4 regions of the Streptomyces sp. GMY02 genome follow, and region 3 is predicted to be linked to each of the others. Evidence: riboswitches for the same ligand, from Rfam matches in the RefSeq annotation. Region 3 holds a riboswitch; each other region holds the start of a gene.
What was found. Region 3 has a riboswitch for cyclic di-AMP ahead of KQY30_RS21980 (transglycosylase family protein). Riboswitches for the same ligand answer to the same signal wherever they lie in the genome.
Positions count from the first base shown of each region.

Region 1: it holds a riboswitch for cyclic di-AMP, as region 3 does, so the genes downstream of both, KQY30_RS31180 (C40 family peptidase) here and KQY30_RS21980 (transglycosylase family protein) in region 3, are expected to answer to the same signal.
Region 2: it holds a riboswitch for cyclic di-AMP, as region 3 does, so the genes downstream of both, KQY30_RS04025 (LysM peptidoglycan-binding domain-containing M23 family metallopeptidase) here and KQY30_RS21980 (transglycosylase family protein) in region 3, are expected to answer to the same signal.
Region 4: it holds a riboswitch for cyclic di-AMP, as region 3 does, so the genes downstream of both, KQY30_RS19235 (M23 family metallopeptidase) here and KQY30_RS21980 (transglycosylase family protein) in region 3, are expected to answer to the same signal.

Region 1 is NZ_CP077658.1:7,314,856-7,319,070, forward strand. It holds gene KQY30_RS31165 (DUF397 domain-containing protein) at 1-62, opposite strand, end outside; gene KQY30_RS31170 (helix-turn-helix transcriptional regulator) at 170-1,024, opposite strand; gene KQY30_RS31175 (ATP-binding protein) at 1,286-1,717, shown strand; gene KQY30_RS31180 (C40 family peptidase) at 1,874-2,347, opposite strand; cyclic di-AMP (ydaO/yuaA leader) riboswitch at 2,352-2,543, opposite strand; gene KQY30_RS31185 (hypothetical protein) at 2,877-3,185, opposite strand; gene KQY30_RS31190 (ATP-dependent Clp protease proteolytic subunit) at 3,193-3,846, opposite strand; partial or broken gene KQY30_RS36790 (hypothetical protein) at 4,153-4,215, opposite strand, start outside.
Region 2 is NZ_CP077658.1:969,995-974,209, forward strand. It holds gene KQY30_RS04015 (hypothetical protein) at 1-60, opposite strand, end outside; gene KQY30_RS04020 (SGNH/GDSL hydrolase family protein) at 257-1,102, opposite strand; gene KQY30_RS04025 (LysM peptidoglycan-binding domain-containing M23 family metallopeptidase) at 1,326-2,273, opposite strand; cyclic di-AMP (ydaO/yuaA leader) riboswitch at 2,278-2,471, opposite strand; gene KQY30_RS04030 (tyrosine-protein phosphatase) at 2,900-3,697, shown strand; gene KQY30_RS04035 (S8 family peptidase) at 3,829-4,215, shown strand, end outside.
Region 3 is NZ_CP077658.1:5,185,667-5,189,881, forward strand. It holds gene KQY30_RS21970 (cytochrome P450) at 1-60, shown strand, start outside; gene KQY30_RS37170 (transglycosylase family protein) at 254-1,156, shown strand; cyclic di-AMP (ydaO/yuaA leader) riboswitch at 1,599-1,796, shown strand; gene KQY30_RS21980 (transglycosylase family protein) at 1,799-2,623, shown strand; gene eno (phosphopyruvate hydratase) at 2,891-4,180, shown strand.
Region 4 is NZ_CP077658.1:4,570,928-4,575,142, reverse strand. It holds gene KQY30_RS19240 (PrsW family intramembrane metalloprotease) at 1-697, shown strand, start outside; partial or broken gene KQY30_RS19235 (M23 family metallopeptidase) at 741-1,774, opposite strand; cyclic di-AMP (ydaO/yuaA leader) riboswitch at 1,786-1,940, opposite strand; partial or broken gene KQY30_RS19230 (PP2C family protein-serine/threonine phosphatase) at 2,332-3,464, opposite strand; gene KQY30_RS19225 (TipAS antibiotic-recognition domain-containing protein) at 3,756-4,215, opposite strand, start outside.

The DNA.
Region 1 (4,215 bases), 2.1 Mb from region 3:
TTGTTCGCCCCGGTGCTGTGGCTGCTGCGCCGCCAGACGGAGTCCGCGGCCAGGGGTGGCACGGGGGACGGCGGACAGACCGGAGAAGCCGTTGATGGGGTGGGGGATGTGCGGGGGGAGAATGAAGTCTGGACAGGGGGCTGTGCGAGGTGGGCGGACATGATGCTCCCTACACGCCGTCACCGATCCCGGCGATGAGATCCACTGATTCTTCGGGCGGGAGGGCATGCGCCTGCATCGTACGGAACGCGGCGCAGTACGCCTCAAGGTCTTCTTTCCGTTCCAGATAGAGGCTATTCGTCAAATGGTCGAGAACGACCAAATCCAGATCAGCAATATGCGGGAATGAGAAGACAACGAAAGGCCCGGAGAGTCCGACATAGCCGCCCCCGGTGAACGGGAGCACCTGGAGACAGACCTGCGGCAGCGCGGCCAGCTCGGACAGCCGGCGGAGCTGACCCCGCATCACCCCGGGACCGCCCACCTCGCGCCGGAGCACCGCCTCGTCCAGTACGGCATACAGTTCGAGCGGCGCCGCGGAGTGCAGCACCTCCTGCCGGGCGAGCCGTACCTCGACCAGGGAGTCGACCGTCGTGGCGGGCAGACCGTCCAGCGCCGCGCGGGTCACGGCGCGCGCGTAGTCCGGCGTCTGGAGCAGTCCCGGCACCACCGAGGTCTCCAGCGTACGGGCCGAGGAGGCCTGGGACTCCAGGCTGATGAAGTCCCGGTAACGGGGCGGGATCACCCCGCCGTACGCCTTCCACCACCCCGGCCCGCCGCCCGTGATGCCCGCCAACGCGCCCAGCAGTGCCCGCAGTTGAGGATCCGAGATGCCCAGCGCGTCCAGCAGCGCCGCCAGGTCCTCGTCCTTCACCCCGCTGACGCCGGTCTCGATCCGGCTCACCTTCGACTGGTGCCAGCCCAGCAGCCGCGCCGTCTCGCCACTGGTGAGCCCCGCCCGTTGGCGCAGCCTGCGCAATTCCTCCCCGAGCCTGCGCCGGCGTACCGCCGGAATATGCCGCATGATTAATTCCCTTCCCCGAACCGCTTCGGTAAGCGTCTCGTACGCGCCAGGGCGCCGCGGCGGAGAAGTTATCTTTTCGCCGCCCAAATACGGTCTCGCGTCGCAGAGTTCACCACTTTGAGCGACAGATATATGCAGATCTCGGTGGATCGGCGATGCGAACGGCAGGATGAGTGGCACGCTGAGCACAGTCCGAGGCCGTCCGCGCAGTCATCCGTACTGCGCCGGAGTCAGGTCCGGCGGGAAAGGGACGGCGTCGCCATGGCAGACCATCAGGAAGCATCCATCACGCTGCCGAGCGATCCCGCGTCGGTACCGGCGGCCCGAAGATATGTCGCGGACCTGCTGACCGAGTGGGGTCTGCCGGGGGAGGCCGAGACGGCCGACGCCGTGCGGCTGATCGTCTCGGAGCTGGCGACCAACGCCGTGCAGCACACCTTCGGCCAGTCGCCCACCTTCACCGTGGAGATCGTGCTCGACCGGGACGAACAGCTCAGGGTCGGGGTGACGGACAGTCATCCCCGCTGGCCGCAGCGGCTGCCTGCGGCCGTGCAGCAGGACAATGGCCGCGGCATGGTGATCGTCCGCTCGCTGACGGCGGAGGGCGGCGGACAGGTGACGGTCACGCCGACCGCGGAGGGTGGCAAGACGGTCTGGATCGCACTGCCCTGGACGGTGCCGGTCCAGAGCTGATCCGCGTCAGGCTCTTGTACGGCCTTGCGGGTATGGCCTTGCTCGTACGGTCTTCCTGGTGCGGCTTTCTTCGTACGGCTTGGCTGCTTCGTACGGCTTGGGGGACTCCCCGGACCGGCCGGGCGCGCACCGGCCGGTCCGGGCATGTCGTGCCGGTCAGTTCACCCGGCCGTAGAGGGCGTTCCGGGACCAGATGCGTTCGAGCCGTACGAGCGCACCGGTCTTCGGCGAGTGCCAGATCTTCCCGCGTCCGGCGTAGATACCGACGTGGTAGACGTAGCCTCGCGAGTGGAAGAACACCAGGTCGCCCTTGCGCCGGTGGGAGGCCGGGATGTGGCGCGTCTTGTTGTACTGCTGGTGGGCGGTGCGCGGGAGCTTCTTGCCCGCCTTCTTGAACGAGTAGAGCGTCAGGCCCGAGCAGTCGAAGCGATGGGGCCCGGTGGCACCCCACTGATAGGGGGAGCCCGCCTTGGAAGCGGCCACCCGTAGGGCCTTGGCCGCGCGTGTGGCGGCCTGGGCCTCGGACGTGGCGCCGGGCGCCAGTATCGTGCCGCCGACCGCCGCGATGGTGAGGACCGACACGGCACCGGCCCGGGACAACAGAGACGGGACATTTGTCTGCGCATTCATCGCGCAACCCTTCGTCAGCCGCCTGTGAAGGATGACCTGTCGGGTTCGGACAGGCGAAGATGCCCGGCCGCGTCAGCGGCTTCACCCCAAGAGACGGCCTCGTAACGGACTGCGTGGCCGTCCCGTACTGCTCGGGTCCTCCACTCCTGCCGATCCACTCCTGTCGACCAGTCATCCGGAACGGCGGCAGGACTCGGCGTCCGCCCGGACCGCCCCGCCGTGGATGGCGGGGGCTTGTCGTCCCAGGGATCTTGGCCCGTAATCAGATGAATTCCGAGGAGAAACGACGCTATGTGAAGTTCGTCACGCCTGTTCCAAACGGGTGGCGGAGCGGTGTGTCGTTCCGGGGCTCCGGACCCCGATGAGTGCCGTACCTGCAGGCAGCCGGGGTGCGCTTCGCGCGTCCGGCCGCCCTGCGCAACTTGACTCCCCCCGTGTGTCCCGTCGTGTCGTACGTCGTACGGGCCAAGCGTTCCCGTACGGACGCCCTCCATACGGGAACGGACGGGGTGTCATGGCGTGTCGGGGCTCATTCGATGACCTCGGGAGGCAGTGCCACGCGCCCGGCGCGCCGCTGGCCGTCCAGCACCCGCAGCGCGCGGACCAGCGTCGCGCTGTGCAGCTCGGTCTCGCCCCGCATGTGCATCGCCGTCAGGGCGTCCCGCAGGGCCGTGGCCTGCGCGGGCAGCGCCTGTGCCGCCCGCAGCGCGCTGTAGGTGTCCGAGCCGCGTGCCGGGTTGATCCGTCCCAGCAGATCGACGACCTGGAGGAAGCTGTCGACGAAGTCCCCCTCGGCGCGGGTCAGTGCCGGCAGCGGCGGAGGTTCGGGTGGCGGCATCGGCGTGTCACCGCCTGCCGTGCGAACCGAAGGGGTGTCCCGTGGTGAGGGACGTCTTGCGGTTCTGGACCACGTGATCGACCAGACCGTACGCCTTGGCGTCGGCCGCGGTGAAGATCCGGTCCCGCTCGATGTCCTCGGTGATGCGTTCCTCGCTCTGACCGGTGTGCCGGGAGAGCAGCGACGCCAGCACGGCGCGCAGCCGCAGCAGTTCCTCCGCCTGGATCACCAGATCCGACGGCTGCCCCCTGACCGGCTCCTCGATCGCGGGCTGCTGTACGACGACACGCGCGCCCGGCAGCGCCATCCGCTTCCCGGGCGTGCCGGCCGCCAGCAGGAGGGCGGCGGTGGAGGCGGCCTGGCCGAGGCAGGTCGTCTCCACGTCGCAGGTGACGAGCTGCATCGTGTCGTAGATCGCGGACATGGCGCTGAGCGAGCCGCCCGGGGAGTTGATGTAGAGGCTGATGTCCCGGTCGGGCGCGGCGTATTCGAGATGCAGGAACTGCGCGATCACGTCGTTGGCGGCGGTGTCGTCGACGGCGGTGCCGAGGAAGATGATCCGCTCGTCCAGGAGCTTGGAGTACGGATCGAGCGTGCGGAACCCGCCGGAGGTGCGCTCGGTGAACTCGGGCAGGACATAGCGGGCCGAAGGACGGTGCATCGGTTACCTTTCCACAGGACTCTGGTACGTAAAAAATGTACAGGACGTACAGGTCGTTTGATGGGGAGCAGATTCTAGTGATCCACAATCACAGCAGGTCAGACCGTGTTTACGCTGATCGTGAAGCAGGTTTCTCTCACGACCATCCGGTATGTTCAGGCAGCCGCGTCGCCCTCGAAGCCGAGCAGAACCGTGAGGTGATCCGAGGCGGCGCGCAGGTCCTCGGGGCTCGGATGGACATAGACGCGCTTCGTGAACGGCGCGCTCACGTGGCCTTGTCCCTGCCGAGAATCTCGTCCGTGCGGTTCAGGCCGCATGCTGGTACTCGTGGAGGGTGTTGCCGAGGCGGTCGCGTTGGCGTATGTCGAG
Region 2 (4,215 bases), 4.2 Mb from region 3:
ATTGGCCGTGACGAACGTGACCGCCCCCGCCGCGAGCCTCGCACTGCCGTTGTCCGCCATCGCAACCCCCTGAACCCACAGCGCCGTTGTCGGGCTCTCCCCTGGCCGGCGCCACACCGGAGGACCCCTTCGGCTCGGTTATCGCCAAGGCGGGAGCGGCCCATGCGGCAACGCCGCACGGTCCATTCTGATGAGTGAAAATCACTCCGAACCGGAACTCGTAGCCAAAATCGACGTCATCCCCCCGGCTCCGTCCTCACTGCCTCAGCGGCAGCAGATCCGGACGCTTGGCCTCCACATGGTCGCCCGAGGACTCCCCGCGCAACCGGCGCCCGATCCAGGGCACCAGATACTCGCGCGCCCAGTTGATGTCGTCCCGCCGCACCTCGAATGCACCGCGCGGCGGCTGCGGCGGCCACGCCTGGTCCGGATCGGCGGGTACGTCGAGCCCGAGCACCTGCGCGGCACGCAGCGCGACCCGGGTGTGGCCCTCGGGGGACAGATGCAGCCGGTCGTCGTCCCATGCCCGCCTGTCCTGGACGGACTTGAGGGACCAGAGATCGAGCACCGGACAGTCATAGCGGTCGGCGATCGCCCGTACATGAGCGGTGTACGTGGCGATCTTGCCGCGCAGATGCCGGAGTACGGGAACGCCCCGGGTGTCGAAGCCGGTCGTCACCATGACCGTGCCGACAGCGCCGGTGAGATCAGCGACGGCCCGCTCGAAACGCTCGGCCACATCGTCCGGATCGGTGCCCGGCCGGATGATGTCATTGCCGCCGGCACAGAAGGTCACCAGGTCGGGGGCGAGTTCCTTCGCCCGGGGGAGCTGCTCGTCGACGATCTGGTCCAGGAGCCGGCCGCGTACGGCGAGATTCGCGTACCGGAAATCACCGTGCACGGTGTCCGGGGCGTCCCCGGAGAACGCCGCCCCGTCCGCCAGCCGGTCGGCCAGCAGCACCGCCAGCCGGTCCGCCCAGCCGACATACCGTCCGTCGGGTCCGGGATCGCCCACGCCCTCCGTGAAGCTGTCACCGACCGCCGTGTACGACGTGTACGACCCGAATACGCCTCTTCTTCTTGATCTCGAATCGTCTGCCACAGCAGGATATCTTTCCCCCGCAGATGTGGCCTACGCGACCGTAGGGAGGGCTTGACGGCTGGTGAGATATGCCATCGGTCAATTTTCGGCCAACCGGGAATAGGCGCAACGGCCTCTGCCCGGCGCAGAAGCGCCGGGCAGAGGTACGAGCTACGAGCTGCGCAGAGGTACAGGCTACGAGGTAAGAGGTACCGCTGTTCCGCCCCTTGGATGCTGTCGTCGCTCAGATGTCGACACCCTGATCGCGGAGGTACGCCAGCGGGTCGATGTCCGAACCGTAGTCCGGTCCGGTACGGATCTCGAAGTGCAGGTGCGGACCGGTGACATTGCCGGTGGCGCCGGAGAGACCGATCTGCTGGCCCTCGCTGACCGTGTCGCCCTCGGAGACGGAGATGGAGGACAGATGGGCGTACTGCGAGTAGTGGCCGTCGCTGTGCTGGATGACGACCTCGTTGCCGTACGAGCCGCCCCAGTCCGCCGTCACGACCGTGCCCGCGCCGACCGCCTTCACCTCGGTGCCCGAGGAGACGAGGAAGTCCACACCGGTGTGGTAGCCGCTGGCCCAGGAACTGCCGGAGGCGTGGTACGGAGTGCCGATCTCGACATCGTCGACGGGCGTGGTGAAGCCCGAACCGCTGCTCTGGTCCGGCGAGTCCGAGGGCGCGGGAGCCGCCCCGGAGTCGTCCGCCGGCGTGGTGGTGGACGGGTCCGGGGAATCGGAGGAGTCGGACGGCTTCGCCGGGGCTGCGGGCTTGGCGTGGTGCCCGCCCCTGGCCTTGATGGTCAGCTTCAGCCCGGGGTGGATCAGCGACGGGTCGGGTCCTACGGCCTCGCGGTTGTCCGCGTACAGCTTCTTCCAGCCGCCGTGGACATGCTGCTGACTGGCGATCCTGGACAGATAGTCGCCCGCGACCACGGTGTAGGTCCGCGTCCTCTGATGGGACTTCTTGGCGGCGGCCTTCTTCTCGGTGGAATGCGCGGACTGCTCCGCGGAGAGCTGGTGCTCGGGAACGGCCTGGGGGGCGGTGGCGGGCGCGGCCTTCTCGGCGGCGTGGGCGCCGGTGGCGCCTATGAGCGGAAGTGCGATGGCGGCTCCGCCGGTGCCGGCGGCTATGAATCCGCGCGATACCGGGTTGGCCTTGGGACGGCGGTGCTTACCCTTCGCGGGCATGGCGAATTCCTCTCCGGCGCCTGCGAGGTGAGCTGTCGGGTTCGGACTGGAGATGCCCGGTCGCGTATGGTGCGCGACTTCACCCCGAGCCGTTCCGGAGTTTCCGGATCGGCGTACTACCTGGTTCCCCCGCTCCTGCCACGCGTTGCTGGTCGGATGTGAATTCCGAGCGGCGGCAGGATTCGGCGTTCCGCCCGGAGTGAGGGTGAATTTAAGCGAGCGGGACGAGCGGAACAAGCATTTCTATTCCCCCGGCTGAACTTCTTCTGAACTTCCTCGCATTTATCCCGGCATTACCGGTCACCCTGTGTGGACCGCGGTCGCCAATTTCCGCTTCGGCTCGGGAGATCCGGTACGGAGAGCCGCCACGGAACGTCACGAATATGATCCTGCTCACGGGCGGGTTCCCATCTCATCCGTGAACAGGACAGGCCATACAGAATCACTCAATACGGACAGATCGACATTTGACCGATATTCACGGTCGTGCAATGTGGCATGCGATGTCCGAATAGTCCCGCAGGAATCCCGACACTCGAACTGATTGCCCTGGGAACAGATGTCGTAGGGTCAGAGGTCGACCTTGTCGGCGAGCCGCGCCGGCATCGGACATGGAGGAGCAGGCCGTGACGCAGCAGGTCCCGTCGACAGAGCCCGAGCTGGCCGGCGTGCGCAACTTCCGTGATGTCGGCGGACTGCCCACCACGGACGGCAGGCGGGTGAGGACCGGAAGACTCTTCCGCAGCGGCCATCTCGCCAACGCCACCGCGGCAGACGCGGCCTTTCTCGCCTCCCTCGGCCTCCATACGATCTTCGACTTCCGCAATGCCGCCGATCTGAAGCTCGACGGCGCGGATGTGGAGCTGCCCGGCGTACGGAATGTGAACATCCCGCTCACCGACCCGGCCGACGGCGCCGAGTTCTGGCGGATGGTCAGGGACGGCGACCTCGACCAGCTCCGCTCGCTCCTCGCGGACGGCAGGGCCGCGGCCCGGATGACCGGATCGTACCGGTCGATCATCACGGACCGTACCGCCGAGCACAGCCGGGTCCTGCACGCCCTGGCCGAGGACAGCATGCCCGCGCTGATGCACTGCGCGGCGGGCAAGGACCGGGCCGGTCTGTCCATCGCGGTGGCCCTGCTCGCGGTCGGGGTGGAGCCCGAGGCGATCGAGGCGGACTATCTGAAGTCGAACGACCCGCACCGCCGCTATCCGGTCCGGCGCAGCGACAACGCCCCCGAAGGGATGTCGGGCGAGGTGATGGAGCTGCTCAGGCCGCTCTTCGACGCGCGCGCCGAGTATCTCGCCACGGCCTTCGAGACGATCGACAAGACCTGGGGCGGCACCGAGGCGTATCTCACCGAGGGCCTGGGGCTCTCCCCCGAGACACGTGAACGGCTGCGCGCCCGCCTTCTCGACTAGATCGGCCCCGGCGGTGTCGTGGTTGGGACATGTCCCAACCACGACACCGTGAATCAGTGACAGCCCCTCCGCCGCTACCAGATTCTGTCCAACACCGCGTGACCACGGAGTTGAACGAAGGGGCTGGACAGATGAGACGTATCCGCCTGACGGCGGCGGTATCGATGGCCTTGCTGATGACCGCGGGTGCCATGGCGCCGGTTTCGGCCCAGGCCGCCGCCGCTTCGGCCCGGGCCACCGCCGCTTCCGCCCGGTCCGCCGCCCAGGACCCCGGTACTGCCGCGCCCGCCCCCGCGGGCACCGCCGCGACGGTACGGCTGATCACCGGTGACCGGGTGACGCTCGGCACGGGCCCGGACGGAAAGCGCGCGGCCTCGGTCGTGCCAGGACCCGGCCGCGACGGTGTCCTCTTCCAGACCGCCGAGCAGAACGGCCGGCTGACCGTACTTCCCTCCGACGCCATGGACCTGGTCTCCGCCGGAACACTCGACCGCGAACTCTTCGATGTGACCGCGCTC
Region 3 (4,215 bases):
GGGCTCATCATGCGGGGATTGCGCACACTTCCGGTGCAGTTCACGCCATTGTCCGGCTGATGGACGGCTGCCGGTTTCGCCGCCGTACCGCGTCTCGTCAAGCCCGAATAACTGACGGGTCGTCAAGACTGTGACTTTCACGTGATCTCCGCTGCATCGACTTGTGACAGGCGTTCGAGTACCGCTACGTTCACCGACGACTCAGCAGCACCATCGCCGTAGTCGAAACGACAGTCACACGGAAGGCAATCGCATGCGCTCCGGGAACGGCCGACACCGCAGACCACGCCAGGCTCCCGCTCTGATCGTCGCCGCGGGGGTGACCGGTTCGGCCATCGCCATCCCGCTGTTCGCCGCCTCCGGTGCCAGCGCCGCCGACGGTTCCACCTGGGACCGGGTCGCCGAGTGCGAGAGCGGCGGCATGTGGAGCGCGGACCTGGGCAACGGCCACTACGGCGGCCTCCAGTTCACCCAGGAGACCTGGGACGCCTTCGGCGGCGGGGAGTACGCGGCCCGGCCCGACCTCGCCAGCCGTTCCCAGCAGATAGCGATAGCCGAGAAGGTGCTCTCGGCGGAGGGCGTGAAGGCCTGGTCGAGCTGCGCCCCGGTCTCCGGTCTGGTGGACGCCCTGCTTCCGGACATCGACCTCGGCGGCGACTCGGACCGCGTCAAGGCCCCGAAGGGCAAGGCGAGCACCGGTCCGTCGGACGGCCCCTCGGCCACTCCTGGCGGCACGTCCTCCCCGTCCGCCGGCGCGAGCGCGCGGCCGGGCGAGTCGGTCCCCTCCGGTTCGGCCGTCGCCCCCACGCCCGGAGCCTCCGCTTCCGCCGAGGGCACGGACGGTACGGAGGGTACGCCCGGCGCCGACGGCATCGAGAGCGCCCTTCCCGGCGGCCTCGGCGGCACGGCGGTCGGCGGCAGCGACTCGGCCACCGGCAAGCACCGCGGCCCGGCGGCCCAGGAGGACGCCGTACCGGACACCTCGGGCGAAGGCTATGAATACGGTCGTCATGCCTCACGGGGTGACGGACTGTCACGGAGTACGGATGTCCTGCCGGACGCCTCGGACGCCTCCGGCGCCGCGGACGCCGACCGGCCCGCCGAGCGCAACTGGCTCATCGCTGACGGTCTGAAGGTGCCCGGCGGGTGGCTGTGAGGTGAACGGGGGTGGGCGTCGCCCGCCCCCGGCCCGCCCCGGGCGGGCCATTAGCTCGACCCGCGCTCGTCCGCCGCTCGTCCCCGGCTCGACCGGCGGCCCGTATGCCCTGGTCAGGGTCCTGATCCGGATGTGAAACAGAAGCCGTTCGCCGGGGAGCCGGCCCGGCTGTCGGCGGGGCGGTTCGCCGCTCTATGTCCTCTTCTGCGCAAGTGAGACAAGCGTCTCTTTGCGGCAACTGAGGACTTTTGACCTGTGCGTTGCGCCGACTTAGGTCCTCACCAGCCGAAACGCCTAAACCTGGAAGGTCGTTAAGGGGATTTTTGTCCCCGATGTACTTCTTTGATGAACCGATGGGCCTGTGATTACGGTCTGAACCGCTCGCACCGCGGGCCCCGTCGACCGTCACGCCGAATCCTGCCGGCGGCCGAAGGGAAGTAGTTCGCGTCAAGCGCCGGAGGCAGGAGCGGGGGAACCACGGTTTGTGCCGGGCCCGGCCGTCGAGAGACGGCCGGCGACCGGCTCGGGGTGAAGCCGGGTGCGCCGGGTGCTGTCCGTGGGACAGGACCCGTCACACCCGGCCGGGCAGCTCACAGCCCGAACCCGACAGCTCACCTCGTAGGCGTCGGTGAGGAGAGTTCCATGCTGCGTGCCAGTCGTGTCAGCCATGTCAGCGATGTCAGCGAAGCCGGCCGGTCCGGCCGTTCCGGCAAGGGCAAGCACCGTCGTCCCGCCCGCTCCACGACCGCCCGTTACGCCGCGCTCGCCGGGATCACCGGTGCCGCCGTGGCGGTCCCGCTGATCGGCGCCACCTCCGCCTCCGCCGCGACCGCGTCCGAGTGGGACCGGGTCGCGCAGTGCGAGTCCGGCGGCAACTGGTCCATCAACACCGGCAACGGCTACTACGGGGGACTCCAGTTCAGCAGCTCCACCTGGGCCGCCTACGGAGGTACGGCGTACGCGGCCAGGGCCGATCTCGCCTCCAAGTCCCAGCAGATCGCCGTCGCCGAGAAGGTCCTCGCGGGCCAGGGCAAGGGCGCGTGGCCCACCTGCGGGGTGAACCTCTCGGGCGCGGCGTACGACGGCGGCTCGGCCGGCTCGGGTTCGGGCTCCGGATCCGGCTCGGCTTCCGGGTCCGGCTCGGGCTCCGGTTCCAGCTCCCGTTCCGGTTCCGGTACGGGCGATCAGGCCGCCCAGCAGCGGACGCAGCCCCGGCAGGAGTCCGCAGGCAGCGGAGCCCGTAGCGGAGCGCAGCCCGCCTCGCGCGGCGAGAGCCGGGCCGCCACCGGCACCGGCACGATCAAGAAGGGCGACGGCGAGTACAAGGTCAAGTCCGGCGACACCCTGTCCAGGATCGCCACGGTCCACCATGTCAAGGGCGGCTGGAAGAAGCTGTTCGACCTCAACAAGGACATCGTCCGCGACGCCGACCTGATCTACCCGGGACAGCAGCTCCACCTCCGCTGACCGCCGGCCCGGCGCGGAACGGACCGGCCCGGCGCGGCGGTATCGCCGTACCGGTCCGTTCCGCCCGGCCCTCATCGGCCACCCGACCGCCCCGGCCCGGCGCGTGATCCCCCGTACGCGCGCCGGGCCGGGGCCTGTCCAGGAGCGCTCGGGTACTCATTCCGTCCCAGCGGGCGGGCGCCGACGGGCCCGTACCCCGGGGACGGTTAGGCTCTTGCCGCAAGGCCAATGAGGCCCTGCACTCCACGCGTCACATCCCAGAAGGAGATGCTCGTGCCGTCCATCGACGTCGTCGTAGCCCGGGAAATCCTGGACTCCCGAGGCAACCCCACGGTCGAGGTCGAGGTCGGCCTCGACGACGGCAGCACCGGCCGTGCTGCCGTCCCCTCCGGTGCCTCCACCGGTGCGTTCGAGGCCGTGGAACTCCGTGACGGAGACCCCAAGCGCTACCTGGGCAAGGGGGTCGAGAAGGCCGTCCTCGCGGTCATCGAGCAGCTCGGCCCGGAGCTGGTGGGCTACGACGCCACCGAGCAGCGCCTGATCGACCAGGCCATGATCGATCTCGACGCCACCGAGAACAAGGGCTCGCTGGGCGCCAACGCGATCCTCGGTGTCTCCCTCGCCGTCGCGCACGCCGCCTCCGAGGCCTCCGACCTCCCGCTCTTCCGCTACCTGGGCGGCCCGAACGCGCACCTGCTGCCCGTTCCGATGATGAACATCCTGAACGGCGGCTCGCACGCCGACTCCAACGTGGACATCCAGGAGTTCATGATCGCTCCGATCGGCGCGGAGTCCTTCTCCGAGGCGCTGCGCTGGGGCGCCGAGGTCTACCACACCCTCAAGAAGGTCCTGAAGCAGAAGGGCCTCTCCACCGGCCTGGGCGACGAGGGCGGCTTCGCGCCGAACCTGGAGTCCAACCGCGCCGCGCTCGACCTGATCCTTGAGGCCATCAAGGAAGCCGGTTATGTGCCCGGCCGCGACATCGCGCTCGCGCTCGACGTCGCCGCGTCCGAGTTCTACAAGGACGGCTCGTACGAGTTCGAGGGCAAGTCGCGCTCGGCCGCCGAGATGACGGAGTACTACGAGGAGCTGGTCGCCGCGTACCCGCTCGTCTCCATCGAGGACCCGCTCTTCGAGGACGACTGGGCCGGCTGGAAGGTCATCACCGACAAGCTCGGCTCCAAGGTGCAGATCGTCGGCGACGACCTGTTCGTGACCAACCCGGAGCGGCTGGCGCGCGGTATCGAGGAGGGCTCGGCGAACGCCCTGCTCGTCAAGGTCAACCAGATCGGCTCGCTGACCGAGACCCTGGACGCGGTCGAGCTGGCGCAGCGCAACGGCTTCAAGTGCATGATGTCCCACCGGTCCGGCGAGACCGAGGACGTCACGATCGCGGACCTGGCCGTCGCGGTGAACTGCGGCCAGATCAAGACCGGCGCCCCGGCCCGCTCGGACCGCGTCGCCAAGTACAACCAGTTGCTGCGGATCGAGGAGATCCTCGACGACGCGGCGGTGTACGCGGGGCGCAGCGCGTTCCCGCGGTTCCGCTCCGCGTAGGGTCCGACGGCCCGCGCGAGACGGCTCACGCGAGC
Region 4 (4,215 bases), 610 kb from region 3:
GGGCAGCGCGGGCCTGGCCTCCGTCACGGCCGCGACCTTCTTCGTACGGGTGGTGCTGTCGCCGTTCGCGCACCCGCTCTTCACCGTGCTCACGGGCATCGGCTTCGGGCTGGCGGCGATGGCCCCGCGCCGCCGGCGAATACGCAGGTTCGTCCTGCCGCTGCTCGGACTGGCGCTGGCGATGGGCACGCACGCGCTGTGGAACGGCTCGTCGTCGCTCTTCGGTCCGTACGGCTTCTACGCGGTGTACGGGCTGTTCATGGTCCCGGTCTTCGGTCTGGTGACCTGGCTGGCGATCTGGAGCAGACAGCGCGGGCTGCGGACGGTCGCGGCCGAGCTGCTCGCGTACGCCGAGGCCGGCTGGCTGCCGTCGGCCGCACCCCAGGCGCTGTCCTCGATGCGGGCGCGCACCGTGGCGCGCGATTTCGCACACCGTACGTTCGGACCGCAGGCGGCCAGGGCGGTGGTGGAGTACGAGGCGTCCGCGACGACCCTGGCGTTCCTGCGCCACCGCGCCCGCCGCGGCACGGCGGGACCGGACTTCGCGGGGCGCGAGCGTGAGCTGCTGGACCGGCTGTGGGCCCGTGGGGGTACGGCAGGGCCCGCGCTGACCTTCGCCGCGCGGGCCACCGGACGGGTACGGGTGCCGCCGCCGTACATCGACTACGACGGCTTCAACCCGTACCGCCAGTACTGAACCCCGGCACGGAGGAAACCCGTGCCGGAGGGAGGAGCAAGCGTCAGGGAGTCAGGCCCTTGTCGGCCAGCCAGCTCATCGGGTCGATGCCCGTGCCGTCCGCGGTGTGCACTTCGAGGTGCAGATGCGGCCCGGTCACATTGCCGGTCGCGCCGACCCGCCCGATGGTCTCGCCGGTGGTGACCTTCTGTCCGGCGGTGACGGTCATCGAGGACTGGTGGCAGAACCACAGCTCCGTACCGTCGTCCAGTTGCAGGATCGTGCGGTAGCCGTACGAGCCCGACCAGCCGGCCGAGGTGATCGTGCCGCTGTGCACGGCCTTGATGGGCGTGCCCGTCGGGGCGGCGAAGTCCAGGCCGGTGTGGTAGCCGGAGGACCACATGGAGCCGGACTGGCCGAAGGTGGAGGTGATCGTGTACGAGGAGGTCGGCAGGGTGAAGCTGGCGGCCAGCTTCGCGAGGCGCTCCGCCTCCGCCTTGGCCTTGGCTTCCGCCTCGGCCTTCTTCCGTGCCTCTTCGGCCTTCTTCTCGGCCTCGGTCTGCTGCTTCTTCGCCAGCGCCGCGGCCTGCTCGGCCGCCGCGCGCTCCGCGGCCGCCTTCTCGGCGGCGTCGGCCTCGTTCTGCTGCTGCTCGGCCTGCTGGAGGATCCGGGCCCGCAGGGCCTCGCCGGCGTCGGTGGCACCCTGCTCGGCGTCCGCCGTCGTCATCCCGGCGGTGGTGAGGGGCGCGCTGGCCAGCGGATCGGGCTCGGTGTCGTCGTTCCCCGCCAGCGACCCCATGCCCGGCAGGGAGCCGGCGTCGGGGAGGTTGTCCGTGATGGCGTCCGGCAGGGATATGGAGACCGGGGGCTTGTCCTGCGCGGTGGCCATGCCGCCCGCGCCGACGGCGGCTATGACCCCGACGCCGAGGACCGTGGAGCTACGGGCGAAGCCGTTGCGCTGCTTGCCGACGCGGTGCCTGCCGCGTACCGGGCGTATGGATTCCTCGGTCGGGTTCCACTCCCCCAGGCCCGCTCCGGCTCGTCACCGAACGGGGTGGTTTCGAAGGGGGCGGTGGGGGCAGGCTGATTGGACGCCACTGAGGCGCACTCCTTTCCTTCCTTCTCGCCTACCGGGTTAGCTGACGGGTTCGGAGCAGGAAGGTCTCCTACGGGTGCTCTGAGCTGCGCGGAGCAGCAAAGAACTCCCGATTCACCCCAATTGGTGGTTCCCCGGTTCCCTTGCGGGATTCGGCGCGTGCGCACGGTGCCATCTCTTGCGACGGCTGGGACGACCGCGCTGCGTTATCGAACGTTAATAGAGACCGGGCCCTTATTCCAAGCCGTTCCGGGTGATCATTAACAACTTCGCATCGGACACACCAGGGCACATGCATACGCAATCGGGCGAGCTGACTGCCTTTCAGTGCATCTCGCATACCTGACGGTCTGTCAAATGTTATGCGGAGTGGCACGCGCCGATCACATACAGTCGCGACGGCCATCACGGAGCCGACGCGCATCACGGAACGGGCCGACATCACGAAGCCGCCGACTGTCACGGAGCCGGTCCCGGCCGACCGTCGCGGAGCCGGCGGCTGTCACGGAACCGGTCCCGGCCGGCCGTCGCGGGCCCGGTCACGGAACCACGGGCCCGGTCATGGAACCAGCGGTATGGTCCTGCGCCGCTCCGGCTGCCCCTCCGTCGGCCGGCTGACCGCCAGCAGCGCCATGTCGTCCTGGCTCCCGGTGCCGCCCGTGTGCCGCCGTACGTCGTCGATCAGCGCCTGGAGCAGTTCGTCGGGCCCCTGGAAGATCCGCCCGTCGAGCCGCTCGCGCGGCAGGTAGAAGACCCCGTGCGCGTCGCGTGCCTCGGTGAGCCCGTCGGTGTAGAAGAGCAGCGTCGCCCCCATCGGATAGGTGGCCTGCTCCGCCCGGTCCGGCCAGGCACCCAGATCGCTCATCCCGAGCGGCAGCGCCGGGTCCCGTGTCTCCAGCATGCACACGGCTCCGTCCTCGCACATCAGCAGCGGATCGGGGTGGCCCCGGTTGACGAGCCGTACCACTCCCCCGTCGTGCGGGATCTCCGCGATTACGGCCGTGGTGAACCCTTCGAAGGCGTCAAGACCGCCCCGCCGCGACCCGTCGCGTTTGAGAGCGCGCTCCAGTCTCTGCGCGACCCCCTCCAGCGACGGCTCCTGCTCGGCGGCCTCCCGGAACGACCCGATGACCACCGCCACCGCTTCGACCGCCTCAAGCCCCTTCCCCCGTACGTCCCCGACCACCAGACGTACTCCGTACGGCGTGTCCTGTACGGCGAAGAGGTCGCCGCCGATGAACGCGCCCTCCTGCGCCGCCTCGTACCGCGCGGCGATACGGAGCCCCCGATCCGCTCCGCGGGTCTCGGCAGCACCGCCCGCTGGGCGGTCTCGGCGATGATGCGGGCGGAGGCGAGCCGCTGACCGCTGCGGCGCAGCACCCCGCTGATGTACAGCGCGAGGAGCGAGACGACCAGCACGGTCAGCACTTCACTGAGGGACTCCAGCGACATGAGCGAGCTGGCGTAGAGATGCACCGCCACTTCGGCGAGGAGCGAGGCGATGGCGACCAGCAGCGTGCCGATCATCGGGTAGAACGGGGCGGCGACCAGCGGGGCGGCAGCGTAGAGCGGGCCGGCCGTGACCCGTGTCGGGGTCACGAAGTCGAAGACCACGCCGACCACGATCACGAGCACCGGGAGAAAACGGACCAGCCGCCGCCCGGTACGGACCCGGCTGCTGGGAATCGGCATCCCGTCGCCCGACACGGGACCGGCGATGTCGTCGGCGCGCCGGCCCCCGTTGCTCAGCGGCTCCGTGAGCTTCCTCAGCTTCCCCACCAGTGGTCACCTGCCTAGGGCTACGGACGGTACCGCGCCCCACCCAGGCTGTCCGCTGCCACGTCCGGGGGCGACTCGCCGTCGGCCGAGTGGGCTAGGGAGCCGGTCGGACCGGCCCGCCTTCCCAGCAGGTCAGACGGCCAGTCGGGGATCCGGCCGGTCGTTCGTTCGGCCGGCCGGTCCGTGAATCGGCCGGTCGTTCAGTCAGTCGGTCAGGTGGCGCTCGGCGTACACCTTCATGGCGTCTCGTACGAGCACTGCTGTCCCTTTACGGTACTTGTCATATGCGGCTGTGAAACGTTCGTCATCCACATACATGGACGAGACGCCGATGACATACGACTTGGTGGCCTCGACCGTCACCGAGAGCCATGCGCAGTGACGCCGGGCGATGTCCTGCGCCTCGTCGCTGTCGGGGGCGAGTCCCGCCTCCTTGGCCCGTCCCCAGTCGCGGGCGATGGTCTCGTGCCGGTCCTGGAACTCCTTCTGCTCCTGTTCGCTCAGCGAGCGCCACCAGCGGTCACCCTTCTCGTACGCCTCCCGGCCCCATCGCTCGGTGACCTCCTGCTCGTACCGGGTGTGATCGAAGCCGTCGAGCACTTCCTCGGCCATGAGTTCCTCTCCTGTCACGGTCTTGTGGAGAGTGGTCCGCACCGAGCCGATC